3 regions of the Neobacillus sp. 19 genome follow, and region 3 is predicted to be linked to each of the others. Evidence: riboswitches for the same ligand, from Rfam matches in the RefSeq annotation. Region 3 holds a riboswitch; each other region holds the start of a gene.

What was found. A riboswitch is a leader RNA that binds a small molecule or an ion and turns the genes downstream of it on or off. The one in region 3 is predicted to bind lysine.
Region 1: another riboswitch for lysine. It lies ahead of ACO1D1_RS24210 (amino acid permease); the one in region 3 lies ahead of ACO1D1_RS18930 (aspartate kinase).
Region 2: another riboswitch for lysine. It lies ahead of dapA (4-hydroxy-tetrahydrodipicolinate synthase); the one in region 3 lies ahead of ACO1D1_RS18930 (aspartate kinase).

What each region holds. Positions count from the first base shown of each region.
Region 1 is NZ_JBMPZU010000083.1:6,876-14,269, forward strand. It holds gene ACO1D1_RS24195 (MFS transporter) at 1-806, opposite strand, end outside; gene ACO1D1_RS24200 (PH domain-containing protein) at 1,065-1,679, shown strand; gene ACO1D1_RS24205 (YitT family protein) at 1,721-2,536, opposite strand; lysine riboswitch at 2,717-2,906, shown strand; gene ACO1D1_RS24210 (amino acid permease) at 3,010-4,491, shown strand; gene ACO1D1_RS24215 (helix-turn-helix domain-containing protein) at 4,558-4,776, opposite strand; gene ACO1D1_RS24220 (hypothetical protein) at 4,932-5,105, shown strand; gene asnS (asparagine--tRNA ligase) at 5,153-6,544, opposite strand; gene ACO1D1_RS24230 (hypothetical protein) at 6,751-6,981, shown strand; gene ACO1D1_RS24235 (BA3454 family stress response protein) at 7,042-7,176, shown strand; gene helD (RNA polymerase recycling motor HelD) at 7,236-7,394, opposite strand, start outside.
Region 2 is NZ_JBMPZU010000064.1:21,988-29,381, reverse strand. It holds gene ACO1D1_RS21345 (TldD/PmbA family protein) at 1-838, shown strand, start outside; gene ACO1D1_RS21340 (NAD(P)/FAD-dependent oxidoreductase) at 914-2,026, opposite strand; lysine riboswitch at 2,261-2,440, shown strand; gene dapA (4-hydroxy-tetrahydrodipicolinate synthase) at 2,566-3,447, shown strand; gene ACO1D1_RS21330 (hypothetical protein) at 3,492-4,061, opposite strand; gene ACO1D1_RS21325 (YdeI/OmpD-associated family protein) at 4,146-4,817, opposite strand; partial or broken gene adhE (bifunctional acetaldehyde-CoA/alcohol dehydrogenase) at 4,966-7,394, opposite strand, start outside.
Region 3 is NZ_JBMPZU010000058.1:236,216-243,609, reverse strand. It holds gene ACO1D1_RS18955 (enoyl-CoA hydratase) at 1-14, shown strand, start outside; gene ACO1D1_RS18950 (electron transfer flavoprotein subunit beta/FixA family protein) at 126-899, shown strand; gene ACO1D1_RS18945 (electron transfer flavoprotein subunit alpha/FixB family protein) at 942-1,919, shown strand; gene trxA (thioredoxin) at 2,199-2,513, shown strand; gene uvrC (excinuclease ABC subunit UvrC) at 2,852-4,624, shown strand; lysine riboswitch at 4,695-4,872, shown strand; gene ACO1D1_RS18930 (aspartate kinase) at 4,987-6,201, shown strand; gene ACO1D1_RS18925 (YslB family protein) at 6,298-6,753, opposite strand; gene ACO1D1_RS18920 (succinate dehydrogenase cytochrome b558 subunit) at 7,166-7,394, shown strand, end outside.

The sequences.
Region 1 (7,394 bases), on a different contig from region 3:
AGCATTCCGGCAAAAAAGGAGCCATTAATAAATCCCCACCAGTTCTCCCCTTTATTTAATGCCTCCGAAACATAAACAAACAAAATAGCTGCAATCCAAACCCCGTTTGCAAAGGTTTCGAGTATGTTCATTAAACTGATCGTCCGGAGCTGCTTGGAATTCCAAATGATTCTCCAACCCTCTTTTAAGACATCCATTCGCGACTGCTCTTCTTTAATTTGCTGGTTCGCAACATGATCGATAAGCCCCATTAATACGCTAGAGAGCAGGTATAAGACGAAGGTAAACCAGAGAATCCTCCTTGCTCCCAAAGAAACTAATAAGATACTACCGATGGGCCAAGCAATCAACTGAACGATTTGATCAGAAATGGCAAGTAAACTATTGGTTTTCATAAGTTTGCTTTGCTCTACAAGACTTGGAACAAGAGCGTTTCGAGCCGGTGATGCCCATCCATCTAAAAAGGAAATCAAACAGATTAGTAAATAAATTCCGAACAGCCAGCCAGCATTTACGATGCCTGCTAGTAAACACATACCTAATAGCAACAATGTCTTACCGCATTGGGAAAAAAATAAAATAGACTTAAGGTTGTATTTATTGATGATTAATGGTGCCAATAATCCGCTAATTAAAGCAGAAATAGTATAAAAAAACGGAACAAGCGACATATAGGTAACTGAACCAGTCGCATCAAAGATCATTTTTATTAAACATACAACATATAAAATATCACCTAGATTGGCTGACATTTGCCCAAACCAAAGAAACCGGATAGAAACCTGTTTTCCGAAAAAAATGGACATGTTACACCCTCACTTTTTATTAAATTTTCATTTAAAAGTAAGGTGGTTTACATCGGACTTCCTCCAAGATCAATCAAATTTTTCTTTAGTATACCAGATTTCTGAATTGTTTGTTAATGACCGACAGAAATTTATGTATACTTATTTTATAAATGGCATAGAGTATTTCGTCGTCCAAAAGTTCGCTCAGGGTTGAAACCTTATGCCGCTTTGTTCGTACATAAATTTAGAAAAAAATAATAAAGTGAGGTTGACACAATGTTTGGAAAAGTAGCTGCAGATATTTTAGGATTAAGTGATGTGGGTTCAGTTATTAAGCCGGAGAATTATGATAAGGTGGATGCAGATGATTATGTTATGCATGAAGACAATGAGAAAATATATTTCTTAATCAAATCAAAATCCGATGAATATTGTTTTACAAATAATTCCCTTATACATCTTGATGGTACTAGTGCAACAAGTAAAAAGCGCATGCTTCACCGCTATAGTTATGCTACCAATAGAATTTCAGATGTTTACCTAGAAACAGCTGGAACGGTTGATCTTGATGTAGAAATTAAATTTAAAATTGGCTCGCAGCCCTTCTCCATCGACGTTCATAAGAAACATATTGAAGAAATAAAAGATTTGTACAAAGCACTTATCAAAATTTCCGAAATTTCACATGAAAATGAAATCTCGCTCCAATTTGCCAAACAAAGCCTTGATGTAGCCTCAACAACTCTTGGCCGTATCACAAGTCCTGACAGCAACTTGGTTGTTCAATTCAAAATGCTTAATCAAGCTGCCTTTCAATGGCTGGAGGATAGCAAAAAACAATATTGTGTAAAAGATTTTGGTTATGTATTTGAAAAGTATATTAATAATTAGCAAATATATAAAAATAACCCCAAATTCAGGGGTTATTTTTGTTAATGCGGGCTGGGTCTGTGAAATAGTCCCATTACTTCAATGGTTTCAGTTATATTGACAAAAGCCGCAGGATCGATTTCAGTTATTAGATGTTTCACCTCATTTAACTCATACCTTGAAATAATGGTAAATAATACATTTCGATGGTCATTAGAATAGCCGCCAACACCATCCATTATAGTCAATCCTCTGTACAAGTTAGTGAGCAAGTGCCTTCGCATTTCTTGGCCTTTTTCAGTAATTATCATGATTGTTAACTTTGCGTGATCGGTATAAATAGCATCCACTACTTTACCTGTTACAAAAATGGATACTAAAGTATTAAGTGCTACATCCCAATTAAATATAAAGCCGCTAATGAGAATGACTACTGCATTCATTCCTGAAAGCAAGGTGCCAATCGGAAAGTCTCTTTTCCGTGACACAATCATTCCGATAATATCAAATCCCCCAGTCGAACCGGAACAGCGGAACACGATTCCCACGCCAATACCTGTTAAGGCTCCTCCAAAAATCGATGATAATATGGTGTCTTTAGCAACCTCATATACAGGGACCAAATATAGACCAAATGAAATAATGATGACAGATAATATCGTATTCATGATAAACCTTTTTCCAAGCATTTTATATCCGATAATTAATAATGGAAGATTTAACAGAAAATTAGCTACTCCCGTATTAATTGGAGTGATCATGCCAAATAACATAGAAATACCGCTTAATCCGCTGCTTAACACTTGATGAGGGATTAAAAAGAGATTAAAACCTGTCACAATTATGAGGGACCCGAGTATTAAACCAAGAAACTGCAACCTATTCATCTCCTGCCACTTGTTCTTTTAATGAATATTACCGATTCTCCGTTATGAAGTAAATTAAATAGTTTTTTACAATAATAAAAAATTATCTGGAAATTTTTCCATTTGACTTTTTATAAATAATATTTATACTATATAAATATATTAACTTCATAGTATAAATCCTCATCAAACCGATGAGGTAGAGGTCGCGGTTTTTATTAGTATGGCGGACGAGGTGATGAGACTCCAATGACTCCGTTTGAAAGGAAAAGCTGCCGAAGCGTGTATTCATCTCTGGAATTGCATGCTGGGGCTGTCTCCGAATAGGAACAGAACTGTCACGTATAGCCCTACCAGCTGTGCGTGTTGAGCTATCTTTCGGAAGGTATGATGCGGGGTATTGACAATGCCATCGATTCTGCTTCGATGGCATTTTTTATTCCAAACTCCTTCTCGAAAAACAAACAGAAAAAGGAGTCATAAATATGCAAACAGCTAGACAATTAGAAGAACAGGTTTATTCAGATGAACGCACAAACAAACAGGAAACGATTGAGCTAAAACGCAGCTTAAAATCACGTCACCTTACAATGATTTCTTTAGGAGGAACGATAGGTACCGGCCTATTCCTTGCAAGCGGCGGTGCCATTCATTCTGCCGGACCTGGCGGGGCGCTCCTTTCCTATCTTGTCATCGGGGTCATGGTATACTTTTTAATGCAAAGCTTAGCTGAGATGGGTGCCTATATGCCCGTTGCCGGAAGCTTTAGCACATATGCAACAAAATTTGTTGATCCAGCTTTCGGTTTTGCACTCGGTTGGAATTACTGGTATAACTGGGCAATCACCATTGCTGCTGAATTAGCTGCTGTTACAATGATCATGAAATTCTGGTTCCCAAATACGCCATCAATTATTTGGAGCAGTACCTTTTTAGTGATTATGTTTCTATTAAATTATCTGTCTGTAAAAGGGTTTGGCGAGGCAGAGTATTGGTTTTCTCTTATTAAAGTAGTGACAGTTGTTATTTTTATCATAACTGGCACGTTAATGATATTTGGTATTATGGGCGATCATGCGATTGGATTTAAAAACTTTACAGTTGGTGATGCGCCATTCCACGGCGGGTTTATGGCCATGCTGGGAATTTTTATGGCCGCTGGATTTTCTTTCCAAGGAACCGAACTACTAGGTGTCGCAGCCGGGGAAACCGATAATCCCGAAAAGGCAATTCCTCGTGCTGTAAAATCTGTATTTTGGCGGATTCTTTTATTTTATGTGCTAGCTATATTAGTGATCGGACTTCTGATTCCATATACAAATGGAAACTTGGCCAATGGTGATGTTTCCGTCAGCCCATTCACACTTGTATTTCAAAAAGCAGGAATTGCTTTCGCAGCATCTGTCATGAATGCCGTCATTTTAACAGCCGTATTATCTGCCGGAAATTCAGGCATGTATGCTTCGACACGGATGCTCTGGGATTTAGCGCGCCAAGGAAAAGCGCCAAAATTCTTAGGCAAACTAAATAAAAGAGGCGTTCCAGTCAATGCCTTAATTGCTACAACATTAGTAGGAACATTAGCGTTCCTTGCATCATTCTTTGGTGATGGTACCGTTTATGTTTGGCTTTTAAATGCTTCTGGTATGTCAGGATTTATTGCTTGGCTTGGAATTGCCGTTTGCCACTATCGTTTCCGTAAATCATATGTTGCGCAAGGCAAGGATTTAAGCTTGCTGCCATTTAAATCAAAACTCTTTCCATTTGGACCGATTTTCGCCTTTGCTGTCTGCGGATTTGTTGTTTTAGGACAAAATTATTCAGCCTTTATGGGTGACCATATCGACTGGAATGGTGTATTAGTTTCTTACATTGGGATACCTCTTTTCCTTGTTTTATGGCTTGGATACAAATTCACCAAAAAAACAAAGGTCATTCCTTTAGAAAAATGTGACTTATCGAACTAAATTACTCATAAAAAAAAACAGACTCGATAACGAGTCTGTTTTTCGTTCATGTATGAAGAAACTACACTATGTCTCATCAGATGTCCAAACATATAAATCTTCAATCTGGCAATTCAATTCTTTGGAGATGGTCATCGCAGAATTTAGATTCATTACCTTCTTTGATATGTAGTCGTTAAGTTGACTTCTGGGAATGTTTGTACTTCTTTCCAGGCATTCCAAATCCATACCGTTTTTAGTTAATAAATCTTTGAGGTTACTTTTTTTTGCTTTATAATTTGTCAAAATGACACCTCACTTTTGTAAAGTATACCATAGTTGGTTTATTATTGAAAGGTGCCTGACTTTCTTCTTTTCATTTACTGCAAGCGTCTTCCATTTGAAATAAAGTGTAATGACTTTGTGGTATACTTAAAAGGAATAGTAAAGGGGTGTTAGATTTGAAAAACTCAAATAACCGCTATAATAATGGTCAAACTGTAAACATTAAAGAAACGGGTGAGACTGTCACGATTTTAAAATGGCAGTATGTAAAAAATATGAAAAGATATTCTTATATCGTTAAAGAGCACCCAGGAACCTTTTTTTTCGAAGAAGAATTACAAAATCTTTAATAAAACACAACACAAAAGGAGACCCATTCGGTCTCCTTTTAAATAATTTAAAACTCCGCATTACCAGGTGTTCTTGGGAATGGGATAACATCTCTAATGTTAGACATTCCTGTTAGGTACATGATTAAACGTTCAAAACCAATCCCATAGCCTGAGTGTTTTGTTCCGCCATATTTTCTTAATTCCAAATACCACCAATAATCTTCCTCATTCATGCCAAGCTCGTTAATTTTTCCGGCCAATACTTCTTCCCGTTCTTCACGCTGGCTGCCGCCGATTAGTTCACCGATTCCCGGAACAAGTAAATCCATTGCAGCCACTGTTTTGTTATCTTCATTTAAACGCATATAGAAGGCTTTAATTTCTTTTGGATAATCAGTAACAAATACCGGGCGTTTAAAGACCTTTTCGCATAAATATCGTTCATGTTCTGTCTGCAGGTCAACACCCCATTCTACAGGATAGGCAAAGTTTTCACCTGATTCAACTAACAAATTGATTGCTTCCGTATACGTCACGCGGCCAAAATTTGCTGAATGTGCACTATTTAAACGGTCTAACAAGCCCTTTTCAATAAAACTGTTAAAGAAATTCATTTCCTCAGGAGCATGTTCGAGAACGTACCCAATTACATATTTCACCATTTCCTCGCCTAAATCCATTATATCTGGAAGCTCTGCAAATGCAAGCTCCGGTTCAATCATCCAAAATTCAGCTGCATGGCGGGCTGTATTCGAATTCTCAGCTCTAAATGTTGGTCCAAAAGTATAAACATTCCGGAATGCTAACGCAAATGACTCAGCTGAAAGCTGTCCACTTACAGTCAGATTCGTTTCTTTACTAAAAAAGTCCTGGCTTAAATCTGCTTTACCCTCTTCATTTTTTGGCAAATTGTCCATATCGAGGGTGGTGACCCGGAACATTTCCCCTGCCCCTTCGGTATCACTGCCTGTGATGATTGGAGAGTGCACATAAACAAATCCTTTTTCTTGGAAAAATTTATGTATTGCATATGACGCTAGGGATCTTACCCGGAATACAGCTGAAAATGTATTGGTCCTTGGGCGTAAATGTGCGATCGTTCTTAAATATTCGAAGGAATGCTTTTTCTTTTGTAATGGATAATCCACATTTGATATTCCCTCAACGACAATGTCCGTTGCTTTAATTTCAAATGGCTGCTTTGCTTGGGGAGTATGAACAAAATCCCCAACTACTTTAATAGAAGAACTAATCGGAAGCTTAGCAATTTCCTTGAAGTTCTCCAGTTCTTCATCAAATACAATTTGTACCCCTTTAAAAAAGCTGCCATCATTCAATTCAATGAACCCAAAGGTTTTGGAATCACGAATCGTCCGAATCCATCCAGACAATTGTACCTTTTGCTCAATATAACTTTCCGTATTTCTGTATAAGTCCTTAATTAAGGTCTGCTTCATTGGTTTTCCTCCTAAATCATATGTAAAAGGTTCAGCTTTTATATTATATCAAAGAAGCAATATTCAACAAAATATCTAGATAAGTAAAATAGAAGTTAATTAGATGTTTGTTTTTCTAAAATTTTCAGAAAATTAGCAGGAAAAAGTTAGCTTATGGTCGAATTTATATTTTAATAACGAATCGATTCTAGATAGGAGGTTACTTTGTGGACAAAGTTACTTGTATTGCCTATTTGTTGTACAAGTCTTCTAAGAATCAAGACATCAGAGAAAAGGCTATTCAATTATTGAATGGCGATGTATCCATTCGGGATTTAAAAAGAAATAGTTCCATTCATGCCCATCTAGTGATTGCTGAATCTTTACTAAAAAAGAACAAAATAGATAAAAACCAAGTACAGCTATTTGCTGAAGAATTTATGGCTCTCGAGGTTTAAAGCTTCCTTTTGGAAGTTTTTTTTATACAACTAATCTTATAATAAGGAAAGGTGATTTTTATGGTACAAGTGGAAGTAACAATAACTTTTGAAGGAAAATGCTATTTAACAAATGTCATTACTAGTCGTGAAACCTCCGATGATGAAATATTACGCCTTGCCTTTGAACAAGTACAAAAACAATGGAAAAAGTAAGATTTCAAAAGAATAAGCTGTAGAATTGCATATAATTCTACAGCCTTTTATGTGCCAGTTTAGATTAAATCATAAGTATCTCGGGAGACAGATGCCATGAGCGGACTAATTCCGTCTGTTGTAAGCATATACAACTCATGCATCGCACGTGTGCAAACTGTATAGAATAATTTCCGTTCACTTTCCCTCTTATATTGAGAACAATCATACAGAATAAC
Region 2 (7,394 bases), on a different contig from region 3:
GAATTATATGTATGTAATTACGGAAGCCATCGTAAAAGACGGTGAGGAAACGAAAACTTCCTTTGAATTTAAAGTGACAAAAGACTTCTATCAGTTGGATGCCAAGGAAATGGCAAGAAAAGCCGCAGAGGAAGCACTTTCACAATTAGGGTCCAGAAATATTGCCAGCAAGGAATACCCCGTTCTATTACGAAATGATGCAGCTGCAAGTCTGTTAGCGACATTCTCGTCTAATTTTTCTGCTGAGAACACACAAGCAGGTATTTCATCCTTAAAGGATAAGCTAGGTAAGAAAATTGCCGGGCAAAAGATTACGATTCTCGATGACCCATTTCTAGAGGATGGTCTTGCCAGTAGAACCTTTGACAGTGAGGGCGTTGCGTCGAAGAAACTGACATTAGTAGAATCAGGAGTATTACAATCCTTGCTTCACAATCAAAAAACAGCGAAAAAGGAACAAACTGAGACTACCGGTCATGCACATAAGGATTCTTATAAAAGTGCAGTTAAGGTCGGTCCTTCTAATCTTTTCCTGAAGCCTTCCGCAGTATCGTTTGAAGATTTGCTCGGCAGAATGAATGAAGGGATATTCATAACTAGTCTATCGGGCTTGCATTCCGGGGCAAATACGGTTTCTGGTGACTTTTCCGTCGCTGCAAATGGATTCTATGTTGCTGATGGGAAGATTCAATATCCGGTAAATTTAATGACCATCGCCGGTAATTTCTATCAATTATTAAAGGATGTCGAAGAAATTGGTGAGGATCTAATCTTCCCGCTTACACCAGTTGGTTCTCCGTCGGTCTTAGTTAAATCATTATCGGTTACGGTCGAGTAATAGGGCTTTTAGGTGGGAGCGCCAATTTATCTTGGCGGCTCCTCTTTTTATTTTTTAAAATAATAAATACTGTCTTTAAAGAGCTCCCGATACGGCATAGGAACCAAAATCAATCTCTGTCTGTTTACCCATCACATGCTTAGCTATCTCTGCACCAAGATATGGTCCGCTAGTTAGCCCTGAGGCGCCAAGTCCATTGGCAACATAAATTCCTTCGAAATGTGGTAATGGCCCTGCCACTGGTAAAAAACCCGGGGTGAAAGGTCGAAACCCCACCCTTGTTTCAAGTAAAGTACCGTTCGATAGACCTGGTGCCACCTCTAAGGCTTGGTTTAAGATCTCATGAATACCACCGGCCGTTACTCGAATGTCAAATCCAGCTTCATTTTCATGTGTGGAACCCACGATTACCCGGCCATTTTCAAAGGTAAGGATGTACTGGTTATGGAGTGGCAGGACAACCGGCCATGAATTTGTATCCGTTTCAGGCAATTCCAGATGAACAATCTGTGCCTTTTGTGGTTTGACTAAGAATTCCACGCCCAGTGGCTGCAAAAGTTCTTTTGACCACGCCCCTGCCGTAACAATTACTTGATCCGCCAACAAAAGAGTTCCTTCGTGCCTAATCCCAATAACTCGATTTCCTTCATAAATAATCGCAGCATTCCCTCTCAGGATAGTCACTCCATTCTTTATTGAAGTATGGACCAGCGAATCCCGTAAAGCTCTGCCATTTACTCGTGCTCCACCACTTATATGAACGGAACCAAACACCTCTGAGACCGGTGGAAATAGACTTTTCGTTTCCGTAGGTGACAAAATGGATATTTCACCAATTTCCGGGGCATCCTCCCGGCGTTTTTCGGCGCGCTCCGCCATCTGCTCCAGCTTATTACTGTCTGTATGAAGACTAATGGCTCCAACCCTTTTGTACCCTGTATCATTTTCGCCCTCTGCTTCCAATTGAGCAATTAATTCAGGATAATAGCGCGCTCCCCCTTTTGCCGGGCTATACCAGGCTTTATTCCGTCGCTGCGAAAGCCAAGGACAAACAATCCCTGCAGCCGCATCTGTTGCCTGTCCACGGTCGTGGCGGTCAATTAAAGTAACTTTTACCCCTAAATTAGCAAGGTGATAAGCGGTGGAGGCACCGAGAATCCCTGCTCCTATCACAATTACCTTTTCCATATAACACCTTTTCATTTAGTTTTCTTAAGCTCATTTTAGTTGTCCAATCTGTACTTTACTAGTTCATTCACATTTTATGACGAATGATACCCCATATAATGATAACAAAAAATTGAAATATTATAAATTTGCTGTTCATTAAAGCGTTTCAATTGGACAAATCACTTGAATAATAATGAATTATCTGTTAGATTAGAAATCAATTAAATACTTTCTTACTTCAATACCTTTTGAAGTGAGGATAGAGGCGCAAAGACCATTAGTACACTTTTTGAGGATGATGAGATCCACTGAGAATGGTGGAAAGGGGAATTTGCCGAAGCTTCCAAGAACTCATTCATCTTGAAGCTGGTTCTGTTGTTGAATAAGCACAGAATTGTCATATAGGAAACTATATGGAGGGCTATCTCACGCATAGGAACTTTGTTTTATATTATGTTTCTACTGCAGCAGCGTACCCTCGTTGCTGCTTTTTTGCGTTGATAAAAAAGTGGCCTCTGCCCCTCTAATTTCTAAAAAAATGAAAAAGGGTGAGAATGATGAATTTTGGCCAAGTATTAACTGCAATGGTGACTCCATTTGATCAAAATGGTGAAATTGATTTTGACGCAACACGGAATTTAGTGAATCATTTACTTGCAAATGGAACCGATGGATTGGTTGTTGCTGGGACAACAGGTGAGTCCCCTACCTTAACAACCGAGGAAAAAGTCGCTTTATTTAAATTTGTGGTTGAAATTGTAAATGGAAGAGTTCCGGTCATTGCAGGTACGGGATCAAATGACACAAGGGCTTCAATTAGCCTTACAAAACTTGCGGAGGAGACTGGCGTTGACGGGATTATGCTTGTTGTTCCCTACTATAACAAGCCATCCCAAGAAGGGTTATTCCAACACTTTAAAGCCATCGCCGAATCAACTTCTTTGCCGGTAATGCTTTATAATATCCCGGGCCGAACTGGCATCAACATGGATGTGGACACTATTGTCCGGCTTTCAAACATTAACAATATTGTCTCCATCAAAGAAGCAAGCGGCAATCTAGATGCGATCGCAGAAATTATAAGTCAAACTTCTGAAGATTTTACGCTTTACAGTGGCGATGATGGACTAACATTGCCCATTTTAGCGATTGGCGGTACAGGAATTATATCTGTTGCTTCCCATGTCATTGGTAATGAAATGCAGGAAATGGTGACTAATTTTAAAAATGGGCATTTGAAGGAGGCAGCATCAGCACATCGGCATCTTCTCCCGCTCATGAAAGCCCTATTTGCTGCACCAAACCCAACACCGGTTAAAGCGGCCTTGAATCTAACTGGAGTCAATGTTGGCGGTGTCCGCCTGCCGTTAATTCCGTTAACGAATGACGAAGAGTCAGCACTAAAAGGGATTTTACCGGTTAACATGCTCGATAAATAATAAACGTAACAAGGCTGCCAATTCCCCCAAAGGGCTAGGCAGCCTTATTTTTTCACAATCGTAGATTTCATCAATAACCTTGCTGCCTTCTTGCCTAGGACCATCCAAATCCAACTATAAACTAATGAAAACAGAAAGATTAATAGGACTACCTTACTATTAAAGGTATGAGAAACGGTTGGGCCTAAGACAGGAAAACGAAAAACATATAATAAAGCCATGATCCCTGCTGTTAGTGAACTGCCACCAAACACGGTGATTGACAGCCAATTCTTCCAAAACTTAAATGCTGTCCCTAAGCTAATCCCTAATAATCCAGTTGTAAAAGGAAATACAAACAGCTCGCTAGGCAGGAAAATCATTAATAATAATATAGTATTAAAATATGACATAATTCCAATCCTTAAAGAAATCAAACATGAAAGGACAATTGGCAAGGTGGTTAAAATACTTAATGCATAACCAATGCCAGCAAAAACACCAGCTGACTGAAAGATTGCTGCCAGAGCAGTGAAGACAGCACCCAAAACGATTTTGTTTGTTCGTGAATAAGAGACTTTCAAGGGAAATTGGGTATTTTGCTGCTGTCCCCTTCTGCCCTCGTGCTCATTCATCGCAAACACCCCCTGTTTAAGTTAATGTCTTTGTATCTTAAATTATGAGACATAATTTTAAACAGGTAATATGTCAGCGGACTTTTAATTTCCGCTTCGATATAACTCGCGGCTCTTGTAACCTTTTCCGAGAATCATTTTCATTTCCTCGCGTCGTTTTGCTTTTGTTACCTCTTGTTTTGCACTGTATACATATCGAGCCCAATCTTTACGGTACCCAGGGGTAAGTGATTGATAGAAGGCAAGTAAGTCCGGTGTATCCTGTAAATCCTTTTCTACCACTGGAATATAGGAAATATAATCATCCACACATTGACTCGCTTTCGGAGATGTTTGATTTTTGGATTTTGAATCTTCTTTCAGACCAACCACCGTAAAAACCTCATCTAACCCGACCATACGAGAAAATTTGATCGTGCTTGTCCCAATATAGCCATCTTGATCTGCACCTATCCCGCTTAACAAATCATCACGATGAATGAAGGTTGGATAGATTTTATTTCCCTTTTTTGGATAAGCCACATACATATAGCCGTTTTTATTTAGATAATTTTTATCAATGACCTTTTTTACAAGTTCCTGTAAAGATGCCATATCTAATACAAAGGCAAAAATAAGATCATATGAATGTTCGCGCAGTTCATTATCATAACCAGTGAGTTCTGCCAAATAATCAGCACCATAGGGTAAATGTAGTACGGCTATTTTTTTATATTTCTGTAGATTTAGTTTTTCTACTATTGTTTTTCCCATCATTCCACCTGCTTGGATATTTTCGAATTGTAAAAATACAATAATTAGTATACATCGTTAGTTATGCCATTGCTATTTTTTTATTTAAAAATGGGCTAGACCCCCGGCGTTTAAAACATTGCTGCACCAGTGGTCTGAACCCAAAAATGGTTTACATTCCTTTATACGCTAATCGGTAAATCTCCGCTAATTCTGTAACTAACGGAAGCTTTGGATTGGCAGTTGTACATTGATCTTCAAACGCACGATCTGCTAAGAAATCAACTTTGCTTTCGAAGTCGGCTTGATCGATATTGTTTGCCTCTAAACTCATTGGGACTTCTAGTTCTTTGGCTAATTGAATGATAGCCTGAACGAGACTCTCAACACCTTCCTCAGTTGTGTTTGCAGGGAAACCTAAAGTTCTAGCAATTTCTGCATAACGTTTATCTGCTTTGAAGTGGTTATACTTTGGAAATGCGGTAAATTTCTTCGGTTTTGTGGCATTGTAGCGAATAACATGCGGCAAAAGTACCGCATTCGCACGTCCATGCGCAATATGGAATTCAGCTCCTAGTTTATGAGCTAGACTATGGTTTATTCCTAAAAAGGCATTTGCAAATGCCATACCCGCAATTGTTGAAGCATTATGAACCTTTTCACGTGCTTCTTCATCACTGCCATTTTTGTAGGCTCTTGGCAGGTATTCAAAGACCAATTGGATTGCTTTCATCGCCAGGCCATCTGTAAAGTCATTGGCCATACAGGATACATACGCTTCTATCGCATGTGTTAATACATCCAAACCTGTATCGGCTGTAATGTGTTTTGGTACCGTCATGACGAACTGGGGATCAATAATCGCCACATCTGGTGTCAATTCATAATCAGCGAGCGGGTATTTCGTATTTGATTCCTTATCGGTAATCACGGAGAATGAGGTTACTTCTGATCCTGTACCGGAAGTCGTAGGAATGGCAACGAATTGCGCCCTTTCTCCAAGACGTGGATATTTTACGATTCGTTTGCGAATATCCAGGAATTTTTGTTTTAAGCCAAAGAATTCGGTATCAGGAAATTCATAAAACAACCACATTCCTTTAGCAGCATCCATTGCTGAACCACCGCCAAGAGCAATTATGACATCCGGCTGGAATTTCGCCATCCTTTCTGCGCCTTTCATCACTGTTTCAATGGATGGATCTGGTTCCACCTCAGAAAAAATCTCACAGTGGACATAATCTGGCCGCTTCCGTAAATAGTAAAGCACCTTATCAACATAGCCCAGTTTCACCATGCCGGGGTCAGTGACAATAAATGCTTTTGAGATTTTCGGCATCTTTGCTAGATACTGAGTAGAGTTTTTCTCAAAGTATATTTTGGACGGCACTTTAAACCACTGCATATTGACATTCCTTTTCGCTACTTTTTTTATATTGATTAAATGTATCGCCCCAACGTTAGTGGACACTGAATTTCCGCCATATGAACCGCAGCCAAGAGTCAAGGAAGGAATATATCCATTATAAATATCACCAATTGCCCCTTGGGAGGATGGAGCGTTTACGATAATCCTCCCTGCTTTCATCCTTAATCCATACTCTTTGATGACCGTTTGATCATTGGTATGAATCACAGCGGAATGCCCTAGACCGCCAAACTCCAGCATCTCTTCTGCCCTTCTATAGCCTTCATCATGACTGCTGACCTTGTAGCAGGCTAAGACAGGACTTAATTTTTCTCTTGATAGTGGAAATTTGGGACCGACCCCTTTTATTTCCGCGACGAGAATTTTCGTGTGTTCTGGAACCTTCACACCTGCTAGGGCGGCAATTTTGGACGCAGCCATCCCAACAATGTTTGGATTTACCGCACAGGATTGTTCATTGATGACTAATTTTTCAACCTTTTCTTTTTCTTCCCTTATTTAAGAAATAGCAATTGTTCGCAATCATTTCCTCTTTCACTTCAGAGTAAATTTCTTTATCGATAATAACTGCTTGTTCAGAAGCACAAATCATTCCGTTATCAAACGTTTTGGATAATATTAAGTCATTGACCGCCTGATGAAGATGAGCCGTTTTTTCAATATAGCAAGGGACATTTCCAGGTCCAACCCCAAGGGCTGGTTTTCCTGAACTGTATGCGGATTTGACCATGCCAGCCCCGCCGGTTGCCAGAATCATCGATATTTTATTGTGGTTCATCAACGCTTGTGTAGCCTCAAGGGATGGGATTTCAATCCATTGAATGCAATTTTCCGGTGCTCCCGCTTTGATTGCAGCATCTCTCAGGATACGAGCTGCTTCACTACTGCATTTTTGTGCAGATGGATGAAAGGCAAAAATAATAGGGTTCCTCGTCTTGATCGAAATAAGTGATTTAAACATCGTAGTTGAGGTTGGGTTTGTGACAGGTGTAACCCCTGCAACCACACCTACAGGTTCAGCGATTTCAATCATACCCTCATGCTCGTTTTCATTGATGATTCCAACGGTTTTATCGTATTTGATATTATGGTAGACATATTCAGTTGCAAACATATTTTTAATGATTTTATCTTCATATACCCCTCTTCCGGTTTCTTCAACAGCCAATTTT
Region 3 (7,394 bases):
TTACAGGTGAATAACTTCTTAGGCAGGATTCCTGCTTAAGAAGTTGTATACATTTATTTTTCTAAAAAATTTTCTTAATCTTTCAAACTGAGCGAATGCTCGGAAATATGGAGGGGACCACAAACATGAACATTTATGTGTTAATGAAAAGAACCTTTGATACGGAAGAAAAAATTTCGATATCTGCTGGGAAAATCAATGAGGATGGTGCAGAGTTTATCATTAATCCTTATGACGAATATGCAATTGAAGAAGCAATCCAAGTCCGCGATGCCAATGGCGGAGAGGTAACCGTTATATCTGTTGGCAATGAAGAATCAGAAAAGCAATTGCGTACAGCACTTGCAATGGGTGCGGATAAAGCTGTCCTCATTAATATTGAAGATGATGTCGAAAACGGTGACCAATTTACAACTGCAAAAGTCATTGCTGAATACTTAAAGGATAAAGAGGCTGATTTAATTTTAGGAGGAAATGTTGCGATTGACGGCGGTTCCGGTCAGGTTGGCCCTCGTGTGGCAGAACTGCTAAACATTCCTTACGTAACAACCATTACGAAGCTCGAAATTGACGGAACAAGCGTAACAGTTACGCGCGATGTGGAAGGGGATGCGGAAGTAATCGAAACAAGCCTGCCGCTATTAGTCACGGCGCAGCAAGGTCTTAATGAGCCCCGCTACCCATCATTACCGGGTATTATGAAAGCGAAAAAGAAGCCGCTTGAAGAAATAGAATTGGATGATCTTGACCTTGAAGAAGAGGATGTCGAAGCAAAAACAAAAACAATCGAAATCTATTTGCCGTCCAAAAAAGAAGCTGGAAAAGTTTTATCCGGCGAGTTAAATGATCAGGTTAAAGAGCTTGTTCACCTTCTTCATACCGAAGCAAAAGTAATTTAAGCGAATTCACATAAAAATTGTTTTTTCAGGAGGTAAACTTACATGTCAAGAAAAGTATTGGTATTAGGAGAAGTTCGTGACGGGTCATTACGTAACGTTTCTTTCGAAGCAATTGCTGCGGCAAAAACGGTTGCAGAGGGTGGAGAAGTTGTAGGAGTATTAGTCGGTGAAACTGTAAGCGCTTTAGGTACAGAACTCGTTCAAAACGGAGCGGACCGTGTGGTCGTTGTTGAGAATGATAAACTAAAACAGTATACATCTGATGGGTATGCGCAAGCATTATTAGCTGTTATTGATCAAGAAAAGCCGGAAGGTTTGGTTTTAGGCCATACCGCGCTTGGAAAAGACTTGGCACCTAGAATTGCCGGGAAACTTTCATCCGGTCTCATTTCCGATGCAACAGCAGTTGAAGCTGCCGGAGGAAATATCGTCTTTACCAGACCTATTTATTCCGGAAAAGCATTTGAAAAGAAGATTGTGACAGACGGTTTAATATTTGCAACCGTTCGTCCAAATAACATTGCTCCATTAGAAAAGGATGAAAACAGAAGCGGAGAGGTTTCCTCACTAGCTGTTGATATTAAAGACCTTCGTGCCATCATTAAAGAAGTAGTAAGAAAAGCAAGTGAAGGCGTGGATCTAAGCGAAGCGAAAGTGGTTATCTCTGGCGGGCGCGGGGTGAAAAGTGCTGACGGATTTAAGCCGCTTAAAGAATTAGCAGACGTTCTTGGCGGAGCGGTCGGTGCTTCACGTGGTGCCTGTGACGCGGACTACTGTGATTATTCCCTGCAGATCGGACAAACTGGAAAAGTAGTTACGCCTGACCTGTACATTGCCTGCGGAATCTCCGGAGCCATTCAGCACTTAGCCGGTATGTCTAACTCCAAGGTTATTGTTGCGATCAACAAAGACCCTGAAGCAAACATTTTCAAGGTAGCTGATTATGGAATCGTTGGCGATCTATTTGAAGTCGTGCCATTATTAACAGAAGAGTTTAAAAAGCTTAAAGTACATTCATAATAAGAAAAGCGGAAGCGCCTTGACCAGTGGCGACAGGCATATGACGAACGGGCGGGAAGGTTGTTCTTTAACCTTCCTGACGGATTGGCTTATGCCCCAGACCCCCTAGGCGCTGGAGCTTGACAATAGGATAAAAGCGAGCGGAATAATCCGTTCGTTTTTTGTTTAATTTTCAACGTTAAGGGGAAAATAACATGTAGAGCAATTTATTAGCGTGATTTTCCAATCGATGTTATACTTTCGGTAGTATTTCAGTAATATATAGGGGGTAAATAAAAAATGGCTATTTCACATTTAACAGATCAAAATTTTGCTTCTGAAACAGGATCAGGGCTTGTACTTGTAGATTTCTGGGCACCATGGTGCGGACCTTGTAAAATGATCGCGCCAGTTCTTGAAGAACTTGACGCTGATATGGGCGATAAAGTGAAAATCACAAAGCTTGATGTGGATGACAATCCACAAACTGCTGCTAACTTTGGTGTTATGAGCATTCCAACTTTGTTAGTAATGAAAAATGGCGAAGTCGTTGACAAGGTAGTCGGCTTCCAACCAAAAGAAGCATTAGCAAGCGTATTAGAAAAACACGTATAAGATCTAAAGTGAAAAAACCTTAGCTGGAGACCGTTCCCGCTAAGGTTTTTTGCGTTTTATGTAACTAAAAGTAGGAAAAAAGATGAATGTGGCAGCTAGATAAAAAGTTCATTTACCATCTAAAGAAAAAAGAAGCCCGCGTGGTAAATGAAACCCTATTACATTGACCAAATCACGAAAAAGACGGCCAAGTGGTAAATGAAACCCCGTTACATTGACCGAAACCCATAAAAAATACCTCAATCGGTAAATGAACTGCCTTCCTACTTCCCTTTATGTGCCGTTTGCATTACTATTTTATAAGATAGCCAAAAAAAGACGGAGTGGGGTGGCCGGAAATGAATGAAACGATAAAGCAAAAACTGACACTGCTGCCTGATCAGCCTGGCTGCTACTTAATGAAGGACCGTCAGGGAACCATCATCTATGTGGGGAAAGCAAAGGTGCTGAAGAACCGTGTTCGGTCCTATTTCACCGGTTCGCACGATGGCAAAACATTAAGACTTGTCAACGAAATTGAGGACTTTGAATATATTGTTACCTCTTCGAATATAGAAGCACTTTTACTGGAATTAAACCTTATCAAGAAGTACGATCCAAAATACAATATCATGCTGAAGGATGACAAAAGCTATCCGTTTATTAAACTGACAGCTGAAAGGCATCCGAAGCTGATCATTACACGAAAAGTAAAAAAGGATAAGGGCAAATACTTTGGCCCCTACCCGAATGTCGGTGCGGCTAACGAAACCAAAAAACTACTCGATCGGATTTACCCGCTGCGCAAATGCTCCACATTGCCTGACCGAGTCTGCCTTTATTACCATTTAGGGCAGTGCCTCGCCCCATGTGTCAATGAAGTGAGCGAGGAACAGTATAAGCAGATGACCGATGAAATTACGCGCTTTTTAAATGGCGGGTATAAGGAAATTAAAAAAGAGCTTACGGAAAAAATGACTGCTGCCGCAGAGGAACTTGATTTTGAACGGGCAAAGGAATTTCGTGATAAAATCGTTCATATTGAAACCATCATGGAGAAGCAAAAAATAACGATGACAGATTTTACTGATCGTGATGTCTTTGGCTATGCCGTGGATAAAGGCTGGATGTGTGTTCAAGTCTTCTTTGTACGTCAAGGAAAGCTCATTGAGCGGGATGTTTCCATGTTTCCCATTTACAATGAACCGGAAGAAGAAATATTAACCTTCCTTGGCCAATTTTACACAAAAGCAAATCACTTCAAGCCAAAGGAGATTCTGATTCAGGATCAAGTAGACTTATCAATGGCAGAACAGCTGCTTGAAGTCAAAGTGCTGCAGCCGCAGCGCGGACAAAAAAAGGATCTCGTCAAAATGGCAATAAAGAATGCCAAAATTGCCTTAAATGAAAAATTCTCCTTGATTGAAAAAGATGAAGAACGAACGATCAAAGCAATCGAAACCCTTGGAGAACTTCTTGGGATTTATACCCCGCACCGGATTGAGTCATTTGATAACTCAAACATTCAGGGAACGGACCCTGTTTCCGCGATGGTCGTTTTTACTGATGGAAAGGCTAATAAGCGAGAATACCGAAAATATAAAATCAAATCGGTTAAAGGCCCTGATGATTATGAGTCAATGAGAGAGGTTACAAGAAGAAGATACACAAGAGCATTGAAAGATGAATTGCCGCTTCCAGATTTAATTATCATTGATGGCGGAAAAGGACATGTTGAGGCCGTAAGAGATGTACTAGAAAATGAGCTGGGGTTGGATATCCCGCTTGCAGGGCTTGTTAAGGATGAGAAACACAGAACATCCCAGCTTCTTTATGGAAATCCATTGGAAATAGTCCCGCTTGCAAGGAATAGCCAAGAATTTTATTTATTGCAAAGGATTCAAGATGAAGTTCACCGCTTTGCTATTACCTTCCATCGTCAACTCCGAGGGAAAGGTGTATTCCAATCCTTGCTGGACGATATTCCGGGAATTGGTGAAAAACGGAAAAAACAATTGTTGAAGCAATTCGGTTCTGTGAAGAAAATGAAGGATGCTACGTTCGAAGAATTTCGGGCCCTGGGCATTCCGGTGAATGTTGTGGAGGAATTAATGAAAAAACTTCATTCATAAACATTGTCAGAAAAAATGTAACATGCTATAATGAGTGAAAATTTAATTTACTATCACTTTTAAGTACTAAAGTGAAGGTAGAGGTGCGAGCTTCAATAGTAATGATTCTGAGAAGGATGAGCTTCAAGGAAGAATCATGAAAGGGGATGTTCGCCGAAGTGAAGAAGGTCTCATTTCTTTCTTTGCTGGTTCTGCATTGAATAAATGCAGGATTGTCAAGACTTGTGTCTTGGAGAGCTATCTTACATTGTGTGTACGAGAATTTATTTTTTCGTGTGTATGAAGCAATGAGATGCCCTCTCATTGCTTTTTTTATTTTTTCAAGGGAAAGATAAAAGGAATAATCGAAAGTAGGGGAAATCATGGGGCTGATCGTCCAAAAGTTCGGAGGAACCTCCGTCGGTAGTGTAGAAAGAATCTTAAATGTGGCAGCATGTGTGAAACAGGAAAAAGATCAGGGTAATAATGTCGTTGTCGTTGTGTCGGCGATGGGGAAATCAACCGATCATCTTGTCGGTCTTGCGAAAGAAATTTCTAAACAGCCAAATAAACGGGAAATGGATATGTTGTTATCCACAGGGGAGCAGGTGACAATCTCCTTATTATCGATGGCTTTAAATCAACAAGGGATTGAAGCCGTATCCTATACAGGATGGCAGGCGGGAATTGTAACGGAACCGGTTCATGGAAATGCTCGAATCTCAAAGATAAATACGGAAGCAATCCAGAGCCAGCTTTCAGAAGGGAAAGTGGTTATTGTTGCCGGATTCCAGGGGATCACAGAAACCGGTGAAATTACCACGCTTGGCCGCGGGGGTTCTGATACGACTGCAGTGGCATTAGCTGCAGCACTTAAAGCGGATAAGTGCGATATTTATACCGATGTGACCGGGGTGTTTACTACGGATCCAAGGTATGTGAAAGAAGCACGCAAATTATTATCTATTTCGTATGATGAAATGCTGGAGCTCGCAAATTTAGGCGCGGGTGTCCTTCATCCAAGAGCAGTGGAATTTGCGAAAAACTATCAGGTTCAGCTTGAGGTTCGTTCGAGCATGGAGAAAATAGAGGGAACAGTCATTGAGGGGGAAGCAACAATGGAACAAAATTTAGTGGTACGCGGGGTCGCATTTGAAGATGAAATTACAAAGGTAACGGTACTGGGACTAACCAATTCACTAACAAGTTTATCGACAATTTTTACCACATTAGCGCAGAATCATCTTAACGTTGATATTATTATTCAAAGCACAACAGAGGGTGGAACAGCTAACCTATCTTTCTCCATTCATACAAATGATTTATTAGAGACATTAAAGGTTCTAGAGGATAATAAAGGAGTCCTGGGGTATGAACAGCTCGATGCAGAGAATAAATTAGCTAAAGTGTCGATTGTCGGTTCAGGGATGGTCTCAAACCCAGGTGTAGCAGCAAAAATGTTTGAAGTACTTGCTGCAAACAACATCCAAATCAAAATGGTCAGCACATCCGAAATAAAAGTATCAGCTGTCGTCGAAGAAAAACATATGCTCCAAGCAGTAGAAGCACTACACTCAGCATTCGAACTAGGTAAATAGTAAGAGGCTGTTAATAGTAAAAAGGGTGACAGGCACCATTAAGGTGCCTGTCACCCTACTTAACGTGAATATAGTACATTGGTAAGTTTGCGGCTATTATTTGGTGGGGTCTTTTGGATCCCATTTAATGGTGAATTGGACCTTGTTTGCTTTTTTGACAGGGTGCTCGAAGGCTTCGGTGATGACTTCTTTTTGGAGCTCAATTTGCTGGGCTAGGAAACCGGCCTCAAGCTGGAAAAAGTGCTCTGCTTTTGATTTTACACGAGACACAATTAACGGGCTGGCTAATTCAACTTCAATTGCGTGCTTTGTTTCTGTTTTAAGTTGAAGCTGACCCCAAGAAGCATTAGCAAAAAACTCAATAACCTGATCAAAATCAGCCAACGGGAATTTCCGAGCGAGACGTTTCCCTGCCCAATATAAGATTTCAGGAGTGTCCTTTCCAAGAATCTCCGGCAACAGGTATTCCCGGATTAACTCATATCCGAATATCGGTATAGTTCGTGGTTCAGTGTCATTTTCATTCAAATTTACAACAGTACTTTCTTTCACATGTTTCCCCTCTTTCTATCATTCTATTATATACAATTTGTGTTAAAGTTCATTACTGTTTTCAAGATAAAATAATGTTATTGTACAATATGTAATCTTATTTATCATCATAATTATCTTTTCCTAAAAGGTAAAATTACCAACAGTAAGATGTTGGTAAATGAGGGTGAAAAAATACTGCTTTTTTTAGAAAAAGACAAGTCTATTAAGCGTTTCAATACATTCTATTATAATATCAATATATTTTAAAAATTTTATTTTTTACTAAAGATTGTGTATCCGTTTTCTTGACGCTCTAGGATGTTGGGAGTAAAATGGACATGTCACATAATTGTCACAGTGGTGGTAAGTTAAGGATCTTGTTAGGGGAAAAACATAACATCACGTTTAAAAATTCAAGGGGGGTAAAGTAATGGCGGGTAATCGAGAATTTGTTTATCGCAGATTGCATTCGTTGCTGGGCGTTATTCCAATCGGAGTATTTCTGATACAGCACCTTGTAGTCAACCATTTTATCACAGGAGGACCGGAATCCTTCAATAAGGCTGCAGGTTTTATGGGAAGTCTGCCATTCCGGATTGTCCTGGAAACAGTAGTTATTTATTTACCAATTCTTTTTCATGCAATTTACGGACTTTATA